Regions from separate parts of the Peribacillus sp. FSL K6-1552 genome, predicted to be linked through region 1. Evidence: riboswitches for the same ligand, from Rfam matches in the RefSeq annotation. Region 1 holds a riboswitch; each other region holds the start of a gene.
What was found. Region 1 has a riboswitch for thiamine pyrophosphate ahead of tenA (thiaminase II). Riboswitches for the same ligand answer to the same signal wherever they lie in the genome.
Positions count from the first base shown of each region.

Region 2: it holds a riboswitch for thiamine pyrophosphate, as region 1 does, so the genes downstream of both, NST21_RS21120 (ABC transporter substrate-binding protein) here and tenA (thiaminase II) in region 1, are expected to answer to the same signal.
Region 3: it holds a riboswitch for thiamine pyrophosphate, as region 1 does, so the genes downstream of both, thiC (phosphomethylpyrimidine synthase ThiC) here and tenA (thiaminase II) in region 1, are expected to answer to the same signal.

Region 1 is NZ_JBBOST010000001.1:2,607,433-2,614,778, forward strand. Features, by position in the region: gene NST21_RS12645 (MaoC/PaaZ C-terminal domain-containing protein) at 1-108, shown strand, start outside; gene menB (1,4-dihydroxy-2-naphthoyl-CoA synthase) at 128-928, shown strand; gene NST21_RS12655 (AMP-binding protein) at 947-2,584, shown strand; gene NST21_RS12660 (glucose 1-dehydrogenase) at 2,639-3,385, shown strand; gene NST21_RS12665 (acyl-CoA dehydrogenase family protein) at 3,607-4,758, shown strand; TPP riboswitch at 4,975-5,103, shown strand; gene tenA (thiaminase II) at 5,255-5,938, shown strand; gene NST21_RS12675 (ECF transporter S component) at 5,951-6,535, shown strand; gene NST21_RS12680 (ABC transporter ATP-binding protein) at 6,548-7,346, shown strand, end outside.
Region 2 is NZ_JBBOST010000001.1:4,382,412-4,389,757, reverse strand. Features, by position in the region: gene mbcS (acyl-CoA synthetase MbcS) at 1-110, shown strand, start outside; gene NST21_RS21135 (amidohydrolase) at 256-1,857, shown strand; gene rarD (EamA family transporter RarD) at 1,937-2,866, shown strand; gene NST21_RS21125 (protein-glutamine gamma-glutamyltransferase) at 3,028-3,855, opposite strand; TPP riboswitch at 4,073-4,182, shown strand; gene NST21_RS21120 (ABC transporter substrate-binding protein) at 4,314-5,318, shown strand; gene NST21_RS21115 (thiamine-binding protein) at 5,330-5,614, shown strand; gene NST21_RS21110 (ABC transporter permease) at 5,611-6,393, shown strand; gene NST21_RS21105 (ABC transporter ATP-binding protein) at 6,377-7,120, shown strand; gene NST21_RS21100 (TatD family hydrolase) at 7,139-7,346, shown strand, end outside.
Region 3 is NZ_JBBOST010000001.1:802,297-809,642, forward strand. Features, by position in the region: gene NST21_RS03845 (hypothetical protein) at 271-729, shown strand; gene NST21_RS03850 (PdaC/SigV domain-containing protein) at 1,096-1,992, opposite strand; gene NST21_RS03855 (histidine phosphatase family protein) at 2,095-2,631, shown strand; gene NST21_RS03860 (HAD family hydrolase) at 2,812-3,600, shown strand; TPP riboswitch at 3,751-3,867, shown strand; gene thiC (phosphomethylpyrimidine synthase ThiC) at 4,001-5,782, shown strand; gene NST21_RS03870 (hypothetical protein) at 5,805-5,975, shown strand; gene NST21_RS03875 (spore coat protein) at 6,368-6,997, shown strand; partial or broken gene NST21_RS03880 (carboxymuconolactone decarboxylase family protein) at 7,116-7,244, opposite strand.

The DNA of each region.
Region 1 (7,346 bases):
ATTATTGATGTGAATGTACAGCGAAATTGGATCACGATAAAAGTTCGATGTAGGAATGAACTTCGTATTGACGTGATTCAAGGGAAAATTATTCTGAAACTATTATGACAATGGAGGGATTAATACGATGGAATTAACAGATGTTTTATATGAAAAAACCAATGGGATTGCAAAGATTACAATGAATCGGCCTAAAGTCTACAATGCTTTTCGTGCAAGAACAGTTCAAGAATTAATTTGGACCTTCCGTGATGCTTGGGATGATAACCGTATTGGCGCGGTAATCTTGACAGGAGCAGGAGAGAAGGCATTTTGTGTCGGTGGAGATCAAAAAGAAAAAGGAGAAGAAGGTGGATATGATTATTCTGGAGGTTTAGGGGGAGGGATGGGGTTGGAAATTGAAAATCTACACCAAACAATTCGCAATATCCCAAAGCCTGTTATTGCAGCGGTTAATGGATTTGCTATTGGAGGTGGGCATGTCCTTCATGTCGTTTGTGATTTAACGATTGCATCTGAAACGGCAAAATTCGGCCAGAGTGGACCTAAGGTAGGAAGTTATGATGCCGGATTTGGTTCTGCTTATCTAGCCCGAATTGTCGGTGAAAAGAAAGCAAGGGAAATCTGGTATTTGTGTGAACAATACACTGCACAAGAAGCAAAAGAAATGGGACTTGTGAACAAAATCGTTCCCGCAGAACAGCTGCAACAAGCAGCAGAAGAATGGGCGGAAAAGATTCTCGAGAAGAGCCCGACAGCGCTTAAAATGCTTAAATACTCCTTTAATGCTGATAGTGCAAACATCCAAGGGATTTCTCAGCTATCGATGGGCAGTCTAGCGATGTTTTACAACACGCAAGAATCGGAAGAAGGAAAGAATGCTTTCCTTGAAAAGCGGCCAGTAGATTTTAAAAAGTTCAGAAGGTAATGAGGGGGATGGAAACTAGTGAAATTGGATACGATTTTGAGTCAAGAATATGTGGAAAAATATCAATGTATTTGGCCAAATCGAACGATTTTAGATTATTTAAATGATGCGATAGAGAAGGATCCAGATAAAATAGCGATTATTGATAAAAAAAGCCGTTTTACTTACAAGGAACTCGGTAAGTTGGTTGATCGAATCGCTTTAGGCCTTTTGAATATAGGATTGGGAAAAGGAGATGTTATCTCTTTTCAACTGCCTAATTGGAATGAGTTCATTATCCTTCATTATGCGGTTACAAGGATAGGCGCCATAAGCAATCCCTTAATTCCGATTTATCGTGATCGAGAAATTGGCTATATGGTCGAAATGGCAGAGTCTAAAATGATCGTTGTTCCAGATAGTTTCCGAGGTTTTTATTATCCTGCCATGATTGAGAGGCTAAGCCATAAATGGCCTTCATTAGAACATATTTATGTGATAGGGGACGAAGTGCCGAATGGAATGAAATCTTTCTCTTCTTTGCTTGAGGAACCTTGGGAAGAGCGGATGGATGCATCCATTTTGGATGAAATCATACATGACCCAAATGATGTTACCGAAATTATCTTTACATCGGGAACGACGGGGAGTCCAAAGGGAGTCATGCATACACATAATACTCTTTGTGTATCAACGAATTACTGGATTGACCATTTACATTTAACATCCGATGACGTCCTATTCATGGCGTCAACATTTGCTCATCAAACTGGATTTGGTTATGGGGTGAGGCTACCAACTCATTTTGGGGGTACAGGTGTTTATCAAGACGTTTGGAATCCTAATGAATTTATTGAATGGATTGAGAAGGAGAAGATAACGTTTACAGCGGGTGCGACTCCCTTTCTGCAAGATATGATTCAAATGGAGGGAATAAAAACGTACAATCTTAACTCATTCCGAGTCTTTGTAGCTTTAGGCGCCCCGATTCCAAGGCAGTTGGTGAAAGAAGCGGCGGAAAAAGTACGGTTCAAAATATTGTCAGGATGGGGACAAACAGAAGATGGCCTAGTGACCTTGACGAGACTCGAAGATTCAGCAGAAAAACTGACAAATACCGATGGGGCTCCATTTCCGGAAATGGAGTTGAAAGTAGTGAATTTTGAAGGAAAGATCTGCGCTCCAAATGAAGAAGGTGATTTACTTGCTAGGGGTCCTGCCCTATTTGTCGGGTATTTGAAGAGGATTGATGACACCATTGCAGAACATAAGGACGGATGGTTCATTACCGGTGATCGAGCAATTATGGATGAAGAAGGATATATCCGGATTTCTGGAAGAAACAAAGACATTATCATTCGTGGAGGTGAAAATATTCCAGTCGCTTACGTAGAAAACGTATTATATGAACACCCGGATATTTCAAGCGTGCAGGTCGTTGCTGTACCAGATGTCAGGCTTCAGGAAAAAGCATGTGCATGTATCAGCGTAAGACCAGGGAAGAGCCCGATTACAATGGAATCATTAAAGAAATTTCTTTATGAAAAAGGTTTGGCCAAACAATATTGGCCAGAACAACTTGAAATCATGGATGATTTTCCGCGTACTCCTAGCGGGAAAATCCAGAAGTTCCGTCTTCGGGAAATGATAAACGAAAAGATACAAGACAAAATATAGGACCAGTTAATGTAACCAGATAGCAATTTCATGATAAAAATGGAGGGATTTATGATGAATAAACGAGTAGCATTTATCACTGGAGCAGGAAGCGGAATTGGTAGAGAGATTGCTAAAACATTAGCCTCTCGAAATATGAACATTGTTGTGGCCGATATCAATAGTAAAAACGCAGAAGAAACTGTCTCTTTAATTGAGCAAGCGGGTTATGAAGCTAAGGCCGTCTATTGTGATGTAACGAGTTTAGAGAGTGTGAAAAAAGCAGTTGAAGAATCAGTGAGCTTTTATCAAAAGATTGATGTATTGGTTAATAATGCAGGATGGGACAAAGTAGAACCATTCCTAAAAAGTGATCCAAGCACTTGGAAAAGGATTATCGATATTAATTTACTGGGTCAAGTTCATACTTGTAAGGAAATTTTACCGCTTATGATTGAAAGCGGTTACGGAAAGGTAGTCAATATTGCGTCGGATGCAGCAAGAATCGGATCTAGCGGTGAGGCAGTCTATTCGGCTGCTAAGGGTGGGGTCATTGCGTTCACGAAAACAATAGCAAGAGAAATGGCACGTCATAAGCTTAACATCAATTGTATTGCGCCAGGTCCAGCTGACACGCCTTTATTTCAAGAAATTGGTTCTTACAATGAAGGAATAGCTGGAGCTTTGGAGAAAGCGATTCCGTTCCGACGTTTAGCTCAACCAGAAGATATTGCCGGTGCTGTGGCCTATTTTGTTTCGGAAGAAGCAGGATATGTAACTGGGCAAACTCTTTCCGTCAATGGCGGCTTAACCATGGTTTGACTTTATGAAACTGATTAAATGGTAATCACAAAAAGTAAAACTATTGCCTGAAAATATTTCTTAGGATTTTTCATCACCCAGTGGGTCAAATAGGTTGATTTTGTTTGATTAGATAGCCATTTGTATTATTTCGAAGCTTAGGAGAATAGTATCCTCCTATATGTAAAAGAAATCGGGTTAAGGAATTATATCTATAACCAATAGAAGGGGGAGAAAATACCTTGAATTTTGAATTTTCAGACGATATAAAAGTTTTAAAACAAGGAATCCGAGAATTTATTGATAACGAAGTAGAACCACATGCCATGTTAATTGAAGAAAGCAATGAAATCCCAGAAATCATTATGGGGAAATCGAAAGAAATGGGACTGTTTGGCCTTAGTATTCCTGTAGAATATGGTGGGTTAGGCATTGATATGGTTGGGAAATGCGCCATTCTAGAGGAGTTGGGAAGAACACATAACGGTTATACAACAGTAATTGGCGGACATACGGGAATTGGCGGCGTTGGAATTGTAGAGATGGGAAATGAAGAACAAAAACGCAGATATTTACCTGACATGGCATCAGGTGAAAGAATTGGCGCTTTTGCTTTAACTGAACCAAGCGCAGGTTCACATGCCTCAAATCTGAAAACAACAGCGGTTAAAAAGGGAGAAAAGTATATCCTGAATGGAAGCAAACATTACATTACTAATGCTCCAATCGCAGATGTGTTTACTGTAATGGCTGTTACAGATCCTTCTAAGGGTGCAAAAGGAATCACATCTTTTATCGTCGAAAAAGACTCCCCAGGGTTTCAACTAGGGAAAATCGAACGGAAAATGGGCCTTCATGGTTCACATTCATCTGAAATTTTCTTTGAGGATTGCGAAGTTCCAGTTGAGAATGTATTGGGTGAAGAGGGGCAAGGGTATATGAATGCCCTGAAAATCTTGGCGAATGGACGTGCAGGAATGGCAGCACGAAACCTAGGGTCATGTGAAAAATTACTTGAGATGTCGATTGATTTTGCTCATATGAGAATTCAGTTCGACAAACCAATCTTCGAACAACAAATTATTCAGCATTACTTGGCAGATATGGCATTAGATACAGAAGCCCTTCGATCCATGACCTATCGCGTTGCCTGGATGGTTGATCAAAAAAAGAACGTCATTAAAAATGCGGCTATGGTCAAGTTACTTGGTTCAGAAACTTATAATCGTGTAGCTGATACGGCTCTCCAAATTCATGGAGGGATTGGTTACATTTCTGAATATCCCATTGAACGTTTTTATCGTGATGCACGTATTACGAGAATTTATGAAGGTACATCCGAAATCCAAAAGAATATCATAGCGGCTCAGCTTCATAAACAGTACCAACGATAATTAGGAAAGCAGGATTAATAGTAAAATAAACTTTGCTTAAGGTTAATAGAGAATATTTTTTATGTGATTAAGTTCGATTTCCAAAGAGTATGTTAGGCGATTTTTTATTTAACATATCGTTGGATTTTATACATTACTAAAAAAAAACTTTATTTAATAAGTTTGACAATTAGATATAACGTGTTAATATAAAGGCAAATGAACTAAATATACAATTTGTACCACTAGGGGTGCTTTACAGGTAAAAGTCAATTTTACCGCAGAAGCTGAGATTAAAGTATAACTTTAAGACCCTTAGAACCTGATCTGGTTTACACCAGCGTAGGGAAGTGGGGTCATGAAACAATACGTTTATGTATTATTTCAAGTACAACCACTTTCTTTACGTCGGTAAAGGAAGTGGTTTTTTATTTGCTCAAAAGAGGTGATTATAGGTTATCAATCATTATTTATCCAGTTTCATTGCTTAATAAAATACAAATTTGGAGGTATAAAAATGAAATTTTCAGAGGTCATTCGTAAAGAAGTAGATCATATTTGGGAAGCAAGCTTCAATCACCCGTTTGTTAGAGGAATTGGAGATGGCACATTGCCAGTAGAGTGTTTTCGTTTTTATGTCATGCAAGATGCATATTATTTATCTCATTTTGCTAGAGTTCAAGCTTTAGGTGCAGTCAAAGCAACAGATTTACATACAACTAGTCGACTAGCAAGCCATGCACAAGGAACATATGAAGCTGAATTAAAGCTTCATGAAAATTTTTCTGAGAGATTAGGTATTACAGAAGAAGAAAGGAAAAACTTTAAGCCCGCTCCTACTGCCTATGCCTACACATCCCATATGTATCGTGCCGCGTATTCTGGCCAATTAGGGGATGTGATTGCGGCCATCTTACCGTGTTACTGGTTGTACTATGAAATAGGTGAAAAACTGCAAGGGTGTATACCTGATGAGCCAATTTATCAAGAGTGGATTGCGGCATACGGAGGAGAATGGTTCCGTACGTTGGTAGAAGAACAAATCGCGAGACTTGATGAGATCGCTGAAAAAGTAACGGAAGAAGATAAAGAAAGAATGAAAGAGCATTTTATCCTTAGCAGTCAATATGAATACTCATTTTGGGAAATGGCTTATCGCTTAGAAACTTGGCCAGTGCATAAGGAAACATTAGAAGTATAAAGGAGATTGACAATGAGAAAAGGGTTGAAATTAACGGATATTTTAGTCACAATCGTGATTGCCGTCGCATTTGGAATAGTCTATATCCTTTGGGGTTCGATATATTATTCCGTTAAACCATTAGGGTTACATCTAGATCAATTAATTTATGGAATGTGGTTTATAGCAGGGCCCGTTGCCTTTTTAGTTATGAGGAAACCGGGTGTGGCTCTGTTGGCAGAAATCGCGGCAGCGTCCGGTGAATTCTTTTTAGGTTCACCGTGGGGATTAACCGTACTCTTATATGGAGTTGTACAAGGATTATTCGCGGAACTGGTGTTTATGGCGTTCAGGTATAAAAAGTTTAATATGTCGGTTGCTGTATTAGCGGCGATAGCTTCATGTGTAGGGTCGGTCCTCATGGATTTTGCATACGGAGAAATTGGTGCCCTCTCTCTTTGGAATTTACTATTATTTATGATTGCAAGATTTATCGGGTCAATTTTCTTTGCTGGTGTATTTGCTTACTATCTAGTAAAAGTATTAGAAGCAACAGGAGTAACTAATCTTGTTCGTCCAGTATCAAGTAAGGATTATGCTGCACTGGATCAAAAGTAGAGGTTGATAAGCATGGAACGAATAGCTCTTGTTGAAAAGTTAAGATTGAAGTTTCCCGGTGATGAGTCCTTGATATTCAAGGACTTATCCGTCTCGTTTGATAAAGGTGAAAAAGTTCTATTGTTGGGACCGTCCGGATGTGGAAAGTCTACACTTTTGCAAGTGTTAAGTGGGCTGATCCCACATTCCATTGAAGTCCCGATGAAAGCGAAAGAACTGGAGAGCCCTTCTTCATGGGGATATGTTTTTCAAGACCCAGATAGTCAGTTTTGTATGCCATTTGCAGATGAAGAAATTGCCTTCGTCCTTGAAAACCTTTCCGTTCCTAAGCAGCAAATGAATGAGAGGATTCACAATCATATCCGGCAGGTAGGATTACACTTAGATGATATCCATACAAGTATTGATACATTATCAGGCGGGATGAAACAGCGTTTAGCGATTGCGTCAGTATTGGCACTTGAACCTGAAGTGATATTTTTAGATGAACCAACCGCTATGCTTGATCCGGTTGGAACAAAAGAAATTTGGGATGTTTTAAAGGAAATTGGCAAAGACAAGACCGTTATTATCGTCGAACATAAAATTGACCATGTTTTAGAATTTATCGAACGAATAGTGCTTTTTAACGATAACGGTCAAATCATTGCTGATGGTCCCAAAGACATCATTCTTTCATTATACAAAAACAAAATGAAAGAACATGGAATCTGGTTCCCTGGTGTTTGGGATGAGTATATTCATGACCATGCACCCATTCGTGAACAAACGGAATTTAATGATGGCGGTCCCATAATGCAAATGCAAGGTT
Region 2 (7,346 bases), 1.8 Mb from region 1:
ATAAATACCCAAGGAAGATTGAATTTTTAGAAGAACTTCCTAAAACGACCTCCGGCAAAATCAAACGAGTAGATTTAAGGAAAAGAGAAGAGACACTTCTTAATAAATAAATCAAAATCATTACCGTCAGCCCTCCGGCTGGCGTTTTTTTAAATAACAGAGGATTTTTCAAAATCAAAAATATGGGAATTCATGAAATGAGATGTTACACTTACTGCATATTACGAAACATTTAATAAGGAGTGTAAAACGGTGATGGGAACGTTATGGTTCAATGGGTCGATTTATACGATGATAAAAGAAGAAGATCAAGTGGAGGCAGTCTTCACTGACAATGGTGTGATCGTTGATACCGGCAGGCTTGCCTATATAAAAGAAAAATATGCTGACAATATTTCCAGGGAAATCGACTTAAAAGGACAAACTATGCTACCGGGATTAGTAGATAGTCATCTTCATTTGGTCGGGCATGGTGAACGACTGCTCCGTTTAGACCTTTCTTTGATGAATAGCCGGGAGTCCATCATGAGTTCCGTAAAGAAAAAGTGCGAAATAACACCGGCTGGAAAGTGGATTGTTGCTGAGGGCTGGAATGAAAATGAATGGCCTAGTTCTGAATTGATTCTACGAGATGAACTAGATGCCATATCTACAGAGCATCCAATCGTATTAAAACGGGTATGTCGTCATGCCCTGGTCGTTAATTCTCGTGCCCTTTTAGAAGCAGGGATTACAGAAGAAATAGAAGAACCGTCAGGAGGAGTAATCTGCCGTTATCCCGATGGACGTCTAAATGGTTTGTTTAAAGAAAATCAGGCCCAGAACCTTGTGTTAGACCGTCTTCCCGGCATTGACCAGGGCTATATCGAAAACGCGCTTACAGAGGCCATACAAGACGCATATAAGCTTGGTTTGACTGGTGGGCATACAGAGGATCTTTTTTACTACAATGGCTTCATGCCGACTTATCAGGCGTTTAAATCGGTCATTGAGGGCCGAAACATGACCTTTCGTGCCAATTTGCTCGTTCATCACCAAGCATTTGAAGAGATGCTGGCATCCGGTGGGCGGTATCAAGGAGGCACCCGATATATTAAATTCGATAGTATGAAGATATTTACCGATGGCTCATTAGGAGGACGTACGGCCCTGTTGAGTGAGCCTTATGAAGATCAAAAGGATACGAATGGTGTGGCTATTTTCACTGAAAAGGAACTGCAGGAATTGGTGCAAAAAGCAAGGCAGGCTGATATGCCGATTGCTGTTCATGCCATTGGTGATCTCGCATTTGATTATGTCCTGAATGCGATTGAAGCTTTTCCACCTAAAAAGGGTCTTCGGGACCGGCTTATACATGCACAGATTGTTCGCCCAGAACTCTTGGAGCGTGCCGCAAAACTACCGGTCATCTTTGATATTCAACCAGGTTTCGTACCGTCCGATTTTCCATGGGTCGAAGAAAAGGTTTCAGCAAAATTATTGGAATCCTCTTATGCCTGGAAAACGTATTTGAAGCTGGGGATCATTTGTGCGGGAGGGTCAGATGCACCGATTGAACCATTAAATCCAATTTTGGGGATTCATGCAGCTGTTACAAGGAAAAAGATTAACAGTGATGATGAAACAGTGTACGGCATGGATGAAAGGCTTTCTGTTTATGACGCTTTCGCGCTTTATACAAAAGGCAGTGCGGCTGCGATTGGTCTTGAAAACCGGCGTGGTCAGATCATTAAGGGATACGACGCCGATTTTACCGTGTTTAACCGGGATGTCTTAGCTATAGAGCCAGATGATCTTCTGAAAGTTGAAGCGGTCATGACGGTCATTGACGACCGAATAATGTATGATAAAAAATAACAGTTGCAAAACATGAAATAGGTAAGCAAAATATTAATAGGATTTCGATAAAGGAATGTAATTAGAAAGAAGGCAGGTTATGAAAATAAATGAACAAAAAGAAGGGGCGATATATGCCGCCCTTTCTTATTTAATGTGGGGAGTCGTACCAATTTACTGGAAGTTCCTTCAGGGAGTTGGTGCAATAGAGATTTTAGCTCAGCGGGTGTTATGGTCTTTCGTCTTCATGCTTGTTTTATTGATGTTTATGAAAAAATGGGGAGCATTTCTTGATTATGTCAAAAACATAATGGGAAATCCCAAATTATTCGCGGCATTGCTTACGGCATCACTGCTTGTTACAGCTAATTGGGGAGTGTTCATCTGGGCTGTTAATTCGGGCCGGATTCTCGACACGAGCCTCGGCTATTATATCAATCCGCTAGTCAGTGTTTTGTTGGGAGTAATAGTCTTAAAGGAAAAATTGAGCGGGGCACAGATTGTGTCGTTCCTGCTCGCAGGAATCGGTGTATTGATACTTGGTATTCATTTCGGTACGATCCCCTGGGTCTCTCTAGTTTTAGCCATGACATTTGGGTTATACGGTCTGGCAAAAAAAATGATAAAGGCAGAATCAGCAATCGGACTGACACTCGAAACGATGATGGTAACCCCTCTTGCTCTAGGTTACTTGATATATTTGATGTTCCAATCCGAATCACAATTTTTAACCTCAGGGAGCACAAGCTTGCTGTTAGTTGGCGGTGGGATTGCCACGGCTCTACCGCTATTATATTTTGCAAAAGGGGCAGAAAAGATACCGTTATCGATGCTTGGCATTTTTCAGTATATTGCTCCAACCTTAACCTTGTTAATCGGGGTATTTGTCTATCATGAAAGTTTTACAAAAGCACATCTTTTAGCCTTTTTATTCATTTGGTCTGCCTTGGTGGTTTATACGCTTTCCATTACAAAATGGGGGAAGGCAGGGACACGTAGGTTTAAAGAAAAAAGAAACTTTGGTGCATAAAAAGAAAAAACGCTTGAGGAAATCCATTTCCCAAGCGTTTTTTTTATAGTGATACACGTCACCCTGAAAAAAATTGTTAGTGAGTGTCGAGTTTCACAAGCTATTAAAATAAACTAAAAGAGATTTTAAATCTATATCTTTAATAAGAGAAACTGTTAATCCTACGCTAGAAAGGTTTTCGAGCCTATTTCAGAAACAATTATATTGGATAGGCAGTCATGAAGTGACACGGGGTTATTACGGGGGATATTTGGCTTGAATTGACTATAGTGGGAACTATTTATGCTTATAATATGCTTTGTTAGGAACGCTGAAATGATGGCATTCCACTTTCTATTGCTATTTAATTCATCGATGATTCCTTGCTGATTGGTAATCCCAATCCCATGGCCATAAAAGAGGTTTTCTCCAAGGAATATCGCATTTTCCCCTTGCCATTCTGGAGTGCTCGGGTCGTAATCTGGGTTTTTGAAGTAAACACAGTCGCCTGGTACATAATCTTTCCCTTCATGAAATCGAAGAATCAAATTCTGCGGATAGTGCCAGTCATATAGAGTAAGGCCTGAAAAAAGACGGTCAAAATTCTTAGGACCAACCGTATCTAAAACAGCTTTTAAAAAAACAATGACTATCGCTGTCCCGCATTCGAAAGCGTAAAGACTTCCGTTTATGAAAATATCCTCAAGTGCCAGATGGGGGGGGACCCTTGGCTTAAGCTCAAATGCTCCATCTTTTGTAAGTCGCCAATATTGTTCATTGCATACAGAATCCTCGAGTATTGTAAATTCAGGATTACTCTTATCTAACGAAACAGCAGCTTTATTGACTTGCAGCCTCATCTCTATATCGAATTTAAGATCTTCCATTGTCTTATATACAAAAATATTCGGATATCTCCACATTAATTGGAGAATTTCTAATGCTTTTTCAGATATTATACCTGGTTGGATTTGACTGACATCTATCCATTTTTGATTAATCTTTATCATAATCATATCCACCTCTTGGTCACAAAATTAAATGATTAATTCAAGTGGTTCAAGAACTATTACAGTGTAATAATTATTATATGAGTTGCTGAACAATACTGATCAAATTTTATTCCTATTACTGAGGATGATCAGAATGGCCAATCGTTAGAAGAAGCAAATTAGTATTCCCTTTTCTGTATGAATTGATATAATGAGAGAGAAAAGTTCATATGTGCAAGAAATGTAGGGGAGCCGGTATTGCTGGCTGAGATTGCGTCCTTAAGATGCTGACTCTTTGAACCTGATCTGGATGATGCCAGCGGAGGGAACATATTATGACTGACTTTCTGTTTTGTATGTTAACGTCCGAATTCATCCTCGGGCGTTTTTGTTTTTTAATCTATTATTTGGATGGGGACTGGCACCCAATAAAGTTTCGGCATATGGACCTTATATAATGTGTAGGAGGAAAAATAGTGAATAAATTATTGCCACTGTTAACTTTGTTATTCCTTTTAGCTGGATGTGGTGCTGGCGGCACTACTGAAAAGGAAGAAGCAGGTAAAAATGAAGACAATAAAGAATTAAAAAAGGTTTCGGTTGTTCTCGATTGGACACCGAATACAAACCATACAGGATTGTATGTAGCGAAGGAAAAAGGGTATTTTAAAGAACAAGGCCTGGATGTAGAAATTATCATGCCAGGTGAGGCAGGAGCTGATAAGCTTGTGGCTTCAGGGAAATCAGAATTTGGCGTGAGCTACCAGGAGGGCATTACACAGGCTCGCGTGCAAGGCGTGCCGATTGTTTCGTTAGCGGCTGTCATCCAGCATAATACCTCAGGATTCGCTTCTCCTGTGGCTAAAAATATTAAAACGCCTAAGGATTTTGAAGGGAAAACGTATGGTGGCTGGGGGTCTCCAGTTGAAAAGGCTATCATCGAATCTCTCATGACAAAAGACAATGCGGATGTAAATAAAGTGGAAATAGTAAATACAGGCGACTCGGATTTTTTCACTTCAGTGAAAAGAGATATTGATTTCGCTTGGATTTATTATGGATGGACAGGTATTGAGGCTGAATTGCGAAATGAAAAGCTGAATATGGTTTACTTAACTGATTACTCAGATAAGCTCGATTACTATACGCCTGTTTTGACCACAAATGAAAAGATGATTAAAGAGGATCCAGATACTGTTAAAGCGTTCGTAGAGGCAACTTCGAAAGGGTACCAGTTTGCGATTAAGAATCCTGATGATGCAGCAGACATTTTAATCAAGGCTGCACCAGATCTAGATAAAAAGCTAGTGAAGAAAAGCCAGAAGTGGCTTGCATCTAAGTATCAGGATGATGCTCCTAGATGGGGTGAACAAAAGCTTGAAATTTGGAAGAATTATAGTGAGTGGATGACTGAAAATAATCTTCTTGAAGGTGATTTCGATCCTGAGAAAGCATTTACCAATGAATTTTTACCACAATAGGAGGAACTACAATGGCAAACTCATTAATTAGTATACAAATTATTCCTAAAGGGGAAAATGTCATCCCCTTAGTCGATGAAGCGATCAAAATCATCGATGAATCAGGTGTCAAGTACGAGGTGCACCCGCTTGAAACAACAATGGAAGGTGAGCTTTCTGTGCTTCTGGCCGTTATAGAAAAAATGAATGTAAGAATGATTGAAATAGGTTCGCCGAATGTCATTTCCCAAGTGAAAATATTGTACCAGCCTAGCGGAATCACGATGGATACGTTAACGGAGAAATATCGGCCATGAGCGGAAGAAAGATTTGGAAGAAGGGGGCTCCCTTCTTTCTTTTATTATTGTTGCTAATAGTGTGGGAGTTAGCAACAGGCTTATTAAAGGTTGAAAAATGGCTACTTCCTGCTCCATCAGCCATTTTTATCGAGGGAATAGAGTCGTTTCATAGCCTTTTTGGACACCTTATATCAACTACTAACCTTGCATTATCTGGTTTTTTTATTGGAAGCTGTATTGGCTTAGTAATTGCTGCTCTCTTACACCTTTTTCCTGGTGTAAAAGATGCGGTTTATCCGCTTCTCATTCTATCACAAAATATTCCTATCATCGTTTTGGCGCCGCTTCTAGTCATCTGGTTTGGCTTTGGTATGCTGCCGAAGCTGATTGTGATTTCTCTCGTATGTTTTTTCCCTCTCGCTGTTGCTTCATTGGACGGTTTTCGCCAGACTCCTTATGAACTTAAGCATTATTTCAAGATGATGGGAGCAGGGAAAATGCAACTATTTTGGAAGCTAGAACTTCCTCACTCGATTCCGTTCATTTTCTCCGGACTGAAAATTTCGGCCACTTACAGTGTAATGGGGGCGGTTATTTCGGAGTGGCTTGGGGCTAAATCGGGGATAGGTGTTTATATGACGCTCGCATCTTCTTCATTTAGGACAGATCGGGTGTTTGTTGCCATTTTTATCATTATGGGACTGAGTCTTCTCTTTTTTGGAATCATTACCATACTTGAAAAATACTTTGTTTCATGGAAGAGAAAGGAGGGTGAAAAGGATGAAGCTGCAAATTAAAGATGTCTCCTATTCTTTTGATGGTAAACAGAATATTTTAGATAATATAAATTTCTATGTGGATGATGGAGAGTTTGTAACCATCCTTGGGCCATCTGGCAGTGGTAAAAGTACATTGTTTCACCTAATCGGGGGCATTTTGAAGCCGCATCATGGCATCATTTCACTGGACAGTAAAAAAATAAATGGCTTAAAGGGTCATATAAGCTATATGCCTCAGCAGCCATCCCTTTTACCTTGGAGAACGGTATTAGAAAATGTTTTGCTAGGAAGCGAACTTTCGGGTGTTAAAGATAAAGAAATGGCAAAAGCTCTATTGATGAAAGCCGGATTAGAAGAGTACGAGAAAGCATATCCACACGAATTATCTGGCGGCATGAAGCAAAGAGCTGCGTTTATTCGAAGTATTTTAAGTCCACAGGAATTGATGTGCCTGGACGAACCCTTTTCTGCCTTGGATGAACTGACAAGATTGCAAATGCAAAAATGGCTGATGTCTGTTTGGGAAGAAAATCGGAGGTCGGTGCTTTTTGTTACGCATAGCATTGATGAAGCGGTTTTCCTTTCCGATAGAATATACGTGTTATCAGCAAAACCAGCAACTGTCATCAAAGAAGTTGTAGTTCCATTTCCAAGGCCAAGAAGTGAGGAACAGCTTCTTAGTGATGAATTTTTCAATTTGAAGAGAGAATTATATGCCGCACTAAAGCCAACTTTTACTACTTAAGTTAGGAGGCAATATAAAATGAAAATCATCGACAGCCATATCCATTTGGATAGGTATGATGAAAGTAAGCAGAAGCAGATTCTCACTGATATGGAAAAGGCACAAGTGGAATCCTTGCTATCTGTTTCCATGAATTTGACCTCGTCCATAAAAAATTATCAGCTTTCCATCAAAGATTCACGTATTAAGCCTGCCTTTGGTTTTCATCCTGAGCAGTCCATCCCAA
Region 3 (7,346 bases), 1.8 Mb from region 1:
ATAAGTAAGCTTCGATTCTTCGGGGCTTTTTTTTGTATCTCGTTTTTTAGAATTTAAACCTAATCCGAAACTTCAGAAGAAGGATGATATTATCGTACGTGTGACATCTACGGCAATTTGCGCGTCAGATCTTCATAGTATTATGATATAGAGAAGTATAATAGGAGCTTTAAAAAAAGAAAGGCCGATAAATGATCTTGAATAAGATTGTTTGATAAGAAAATGATGCAATTTATTATATAATAATATTGATAAAGGGAGGTAGGTCTGATGGTATATAATTCGGCAGCTGAACTGTGTGAAGGGTTTGAGGCAGTATATCAGCCTATTCAAGTTCAGTTAACGATTGAGATTGTTGATAAGAGATTAGGGCCTGTAAAGGCTGAAGCAGAGATTGCCATCAAGCCTGTTGAGTCAAAGGGGTTTTTAGAGGTGTTGGTGGAGGATCTGGAATCGGAGCATATTTTTGCTGATGAAAATGGCAGCATATACGGAAGCTTTGGAATTGATCAGAGCATCCAAATTTATGATGAAGTTCTAGACATTATTCCGTTCGATGATCTAATCGGAAAAGAAAATTGGAAAGTGACTGTCGATTCATTTATTGCGGAAGAAAAGCTAAAAGGACAGCTGGAAAAGGTACTGAATAATTACCAATTTAGTGATATGAGCGGTAAATATAAATTTAGAAAAATATGTACGATTACGGAACTCCAATTTTTGAAGTGAAAAAAATAGAGAAGGTAAAAGCCTTCTCTATTTTCATTATTATTCTTGGATCATTTTAAATCCGTTCTGGTTAGCTTTTCTTCGTATTCGGCCTCATCTAACCCTATTCACTCCTTATTCTCGTCCTTTAACTAAGAGCTTCTTCGAATTATGTTTAAATCAGACAAAAGTAAGTTCGGCATTGGTTAAAAACATATTCCCATCAAATATCTATTATTAAAAAATCCACTTTTTTGAATGCGATGGTAAGTATGCATGAAATCGCATCAGATTGTGAAATATGGTTCTATATTTTTCATCATTTGTTAGATATATTGAATTAAAGGGTACTAAAAAAGCACAGGAGTTAGCTCCTGTGCAACGAAATTATTTATAAACCTTACTTGGGATTTTTACGGCAGGATGGCCAGCAGCATAAGGAGCCACTTCATATTCTTGGAATACGAGATAGATCCCCCCGTTTGTATAATAGAACTGTGAATCCTTATTGACGGGAACATCGCTCTGTTTTTTTACATAAAAACTATCTCTTTTCCTCATGTAGTCATAAGCATATTTCTGCACCTTCGTATATTTCACTTTGGATGTGAGGATTTCACTGATTTTCACCTGTTTACCGGAAGATTCTTTGAAATTATAGGATGTTGTGTATCCCATTCCATGAGCTCCACCGCTATAGTAGTAATCGTCAATAAGAATGCTTAGCTTTCCATCTTGGTTGAATTTCACTTTATACGAAATACTGTAACTATACTGACAAGAGTATGGGGATTCTTTGCACCATTCCTCATTTTTATCTTTTTCCCTATCCTTTTTGGCTTGTAGATAAGAGGAATAGGCGTCCTTGGCATGCTTAGTTAACACCAGATTAATTTTATCCTGAGCTGCTTTACTTTTTAGTCCTGATACTTGCGGATACGACAAGTCACTGATATTTTTATATTTTTTCTTGGTTATCTTCACATTGCTGAATTTTAAATATTTTGTAGATACATAGGCTTTTTTTCCATTGTACCGAATTTCCGACCAGCCGGATTTTGTTTTCGAATAAACGGTTACGGCTTTCCCTTTCTCCAACGATCCTACTTTTTTATAGCTGGTGCTGGGGCCACTTCTAACAGTTAAAGGGGAACCCTTCGTATTTACCGTGGCATTTTCTGTAGTGGCTGCTGAGACTGAGTCGATTTTTATCAGTAAAAAAGAGATGCATGTAAAAGTTAATGCGACAGCAAGGACAATCTTAGTGAAATTCTTGAATAGCATTCAATTACCACCTTTGTATAATTTTTACATTATCTATTATATAAGTAGGTGGATTAATTAGAAAGTGAATTTTTTATTTCAAAAGTTAAAGAGGAGAAAAAAATGAAAATTGGTTTAGTACGACACTTTAAGGTGGCACATGAATTCCCAACTGGAAAATATGTGACGGCGGATGATATGAATCAATGGTTTAAGGATTATGATGTAGCAGATATTATTTATGGGACAACTTTATTGGACGATGAGGAATGGAAGAGATGTTATTGCAGCGATATGTCGAGAGCAGTGAAGACGGCTGAGCATATCTATCCTGGTGAGGTTAATCAGATGGAGGAACTTCGGGAAATACCATCTCCACCTCTTAACGGGAATGTGAAGCTGCCATTCATACTTTGGGCCATTTGGATTCGCTGTTGCTCGGTAGTTAACAAGCAGACGAGAGCGGAGATTAAGATTGCTGAGAAACGGATCAATAAAGTATTGGACGAGCTTCTCGCAAAAGGAGAGCAGGATGTGTTGATTGTGAGTCATGCTGCTCTCATGGTATATATGAGGAAAGAGCTGATCCGACGGGGATTCGCAGGTCCAAAGTTTAAGATTGCTAGTAATGGAAAGTTGTATGTGTTCGAAAGAAAATAAGGAAAAACTCGCATGTGAACTTTTTTAAGTTTTCATGAGCAAATAGGGTAAGCCTTTTGATATTTCAAAGAAAGATGAAGGCATTTTACCGATAGTTATTCTTTTTCTAATGGTTGTGGTTTATTATTGTAATAGTGTAATTTTTTCGAATTCAATGGTAGGGAAAAGAGGGTGAGCATTTTGGTAAAGGCAGTTTTTTTTGATTTAGATGATACGTTACTTTGGGATCAGAAGAGTGTGAAAGAGGCTTTTATAGCGACTTGCGAATTGGCTATGGCGAAATATGATTTGAATGTTGACGAGTTTGAGGAAGCAGTACGGAAAGAAGCACGTGAGCTTTATTCTTCTTATGATACATATGAATTTACGCAAATGATCGGTATCAACCCGTTTGAAGGACTTTGGGGTAATTTTCGAGATGATCATGATGAATTCCGTAAGATGGCCGAGATTGTACCAGCTTATCGGAAAGAGGCATGGACAAGAGGCTTGAATGCATTAGGGATAGATGACCCGGCATTTGGTCTTGAGCTAGCAGAACGTTTCCCTGCTGAGAGACGGAAAAAACCATTTATTTATGAAGAAACATTCCAGGTGTTAGATGAGTTAAAAGGGAAGTACAAATTGTTATTGCTGACGAATGGTTCGCCTGAGCTTCAAAATACGAAGCTTGAGATCACGCCTGAGTTAGTTCCTTATTTCGATCAAATCGTTATTTCCGGCGCGTTTGGACGTGGGAAACCGGATGCTTCTATTTTCGAGCATGCATTAGAAATCATGGAGCTTGATAAGGATGAAGTATTAATGGTCGGCGACAATTTAATGACGGATATCCTTGGTGCATCACGTGCAGGCATTAAATCGGTTTGGATAAACCGTCATGATAAGGAACGGAATGAAGTTATCCCTAATTATGAAATCATGCATTTAGAGGAGCTTTTTCCTATCCTTGAGAGTCTAAATAAATAACGGATATATCCCCTTCAAGTAGTAAGTTCCAAAAGACTTAACTTGGAGGGGATTTTATTTAATTCAAAACATGGCATTAAAATAATAGGTCTTTGAATTTATTTACAAACCAAAATGGATGGTATATAGTTACCTTGTAATAATTAATATTATTCAGACTAGGGGTGTCCAATAAAAGTTGGGCTGAGAGAGAAGCGTGTTAAAGCTTCTTAACCCTCAGGACCTGATCTGGTTCATACCAGCGTGGGGAAGTTAGAATCTACTATTCAATGACATTTAATTTGGTCATTTCTGTAGTCATACTAACTTTAGCCGGGTCTTAAATATGAGACCTGGCTTTTTCGTGCGAAAATGGATTGGATTTTGTCCTTTTTAATCTAACTTAAAAAGGAGAAATGAAATCATGAGTAATTCAGTAAATGACATGAACGTTTCAATTATGTCCAATTTTGCAGGAAGTAAAAAAGTTTATGTAGAGGGGTCTAGACCTGATATAAAAGTTCCTATGCGTGAAATTAAACTAAGTCCCACAACAGGAGCATTTGGTGAAGAGGAAAATTTACCTCTACGCGTTTATGATACTAGCGGTTTCTATACGGATTCTGAGTATTCTATTGATATTCGTAAAGGTCTTGACCCTATTAGACGCAACTGGGTTCTTGAACGGGAAGACGTTGAAGAGTATGTGGGGCGTGAAATAAAACCCGAAGATAATGGTTATAAAAAAGTTGAGTCTCATTCCAAAGCAGAAGTTTTTCCGGGATTGATACGAAATCCTTTGCGTGCAAAGAAGGGGAGAAACATAACCCAACTCCATTATGCTCGTAAAGGTATCATTACCCCAGAAATGGAGTTTATTTCGATTAGAGAAAGTGTTTCCGCTGAGTTTGTACGAGATGAAGTAGCTAGCGGGCGGGCCATTATACCGGCTAATATTAACCATCCTGAAAGTGAGCCGATGATTATCGGACGTAATTTTCATGTGAAAATAAATGCGAATATTGGGAATTCAGCGGTTAGTTCATCCATCGAAAATGAAGTAGAAAAAATGACTTGGGCCACTCGCTGGGGAGCCGATAACATCATGGATCTCTCTACCGGAAAAAATATACACACAACCCGTGAATGGATTATTAGAAATTCGCCTGTACCTGTTGGAACAGTACCGATTTATCAAGCGCTTGAAAAAGTAGATGGAGTCGCTGAAAATTTAACATGGGAGGTTTTTCGGGATACTTTAATTGAGCAGGCTGAGCAAGGTGTTGATTACTTTACCATACATGCTGGTGTGCTTCTGCGATATATCCCATTAACAGCAAAGCGGATGACGGGAATTGTTTCCCGGGGGGGATCTATTATGGCTCAATGGTGTCTGGCTCATCATGAAGAAAGCTTCCTCTATACCCATTTTGAAGAAATCTGTGAAATCATGAAAGCATATGATGTATCTTTCTCATTAGGAGATGGGCTTCGTCCGGGATCTATTGCAGATGCAAACGATGAAGCGCAATTTGCGGAATTGGAAACATTGGGTGAACTAACAAAGATTGCTTGGAAACATGATGTACAAGTTATGGTTGAGGGACCCGGTCACGTTCCAATGCATTTGATTAAAGAAAATATGGATAAGCAATTGGAAGTCTGTCAAGAAGCCCCATTCTATACACTGGGACCCCTGACAACTGATATAGCTCCTGGCTACGATCATATTACTTCTGCGATTGGGGCTGCCATGATTGGCTGGTTTGGAACTGCGATGCTTTGTTATGTGACACCGAAAGAGCACCTTGGACTTCCAAATAAAGAGGATGTTCGAATAGGGGTTATTACGTATAAAATTGCAGCCCATGCTGCTGACCTAGCAAAAGGCCATCCTAATGCTCAAAAACGAGATGATGCCCTTTCAAAAGCAAGGTTCGAATTTCGTTGGAGAGATCAGTTTAATCTATCGCTCGATCCAGAAAGAGCCGTTGAATATCATGATGAAACTCTACCTGCTGAGGGTGCCAAAACAGCTCACTTTTGTTCAATGTGCGGTCCTAAATTCTGCAGCATGAGAATCTCACAAGATATTCGTGATTTAGCTAAAGAAAAAGGGCTTGGTTTTGAGTCTGTAATCGATGAAGGCCTGAAAGAAAAAGCGAATGAATTTAGAAACACAGACGGAAAAATCTATCAATAATGTGGACGAAAAGGAGAATTCGATGAATCGAGTAATCCAGATTAAAGTTGAAATGAAACAGTTGGAAAATCAGCTGGATCAGCTAAAAAAAGAGCTGAGTATTTTTCGGGAAAATTGTAATCATGAATTTGTGAAAAATGATTATATACAAGAATGCACAAAGTGCCACTTAATTGAGAGTCTGCAATGGTAGAGATTTTTGGATCCTGGGTATTCTAGTAAGAAGAAAATCAGCAAATTTAAAGAGCTACTTTAATGTTCCTTAAGATTATTAAGTATGAAGGGGAAGAGGGACTAACAATCCTTTTTCCTTATTTTTCGTATGCACCGAATTAGATTTTGAATTCCCAAAGATACCCAAGATATTCCCTCTTCCTTTTACAAGTATAAGTTACCTCAGGTACTTTCCTTTATCCTAGTATGTCCTTCATTTCTTAGTAATAATGTTAGTCAAAAAAAACAATACAATTATTATGAAGAGCGTGGCTTATTAGTTTTCATGGAAGAGTTTATATTGAATAATCCTGTTGGGTTTTAACATACTAAACTTGTTCGCATCATTGATAAAACGAGGAGGGAAATAAAATGCAAAACCAAAATCAACAAGGTCAAGTACACCAGAACATGCAAACGGGTGCTATTCCCCCACAAATGAATCACGGTGGTCATGAAGTATTTGATGTACATGAAGTGTTGTCGGGAACGATTGGTACTTTAAACACTTATATGCTTTTGCGTCAGCATGTACAGGATCAAGAATTACTGGACATTCTGGATCGTCAATATCAGTTCATCCAAGATGAATATAACCTTTCATTAGAGTGCTTTCAATCTGGCCAAGACCCATCCAAACGAACACAGAGCTACAAAATGAATCAAGGGAACGATTTTATATATGGATTGACACCAACTCAGCCAAAGAAACCTTTGCAATCCATATCGGAAATTACGGATGAATGCATTTCAGGCTTGATGCTTGGGGCAGTGAAGTCTGCTGCTTCTTTAAAAGCAATGTCTGCACTTGAAATTACAAACCCAGTTGTGCGTCGCGTATTTGCAGATTCTATTCCGAACTGCATTGAAATGGCATATGAGATTTCGATATATCAGAACAAACATCATTACTACCAAGTTCCACAGCTTGCACAGCAGGATATGCAACAAATGTTGAATTCATATTCACCTGCACAAGGAAACAACAACGTAAGCCATTAATTAAAAAACTAACAAATTTATTCCGACCAGTTAGATAACTATAGCAATTTATTAAGGGATAGGACTAAGCACCGTAAGTCCTATCCCTTCAATAATTTTAACCAGTGTTGTTTCCTTATTATTGTTTCATCTGATTTATTTCCTGAACACAATTTTGGACAAGAGTTACAGCCTGGTTTATAGTTGCTCCTCCTCCAAATGCTGCCGTCACTCCGATTTCTTCCAGGATTTCTTGTTCTGAACATCCTTAATCAAGGCATATCCGTAAAAACACCGATTCAGCTTTACAATCGTGAAGAGAGTTTCTGTAGTATTATTAGCTTGAAATTCCAAATTCCATTCAGCGCCA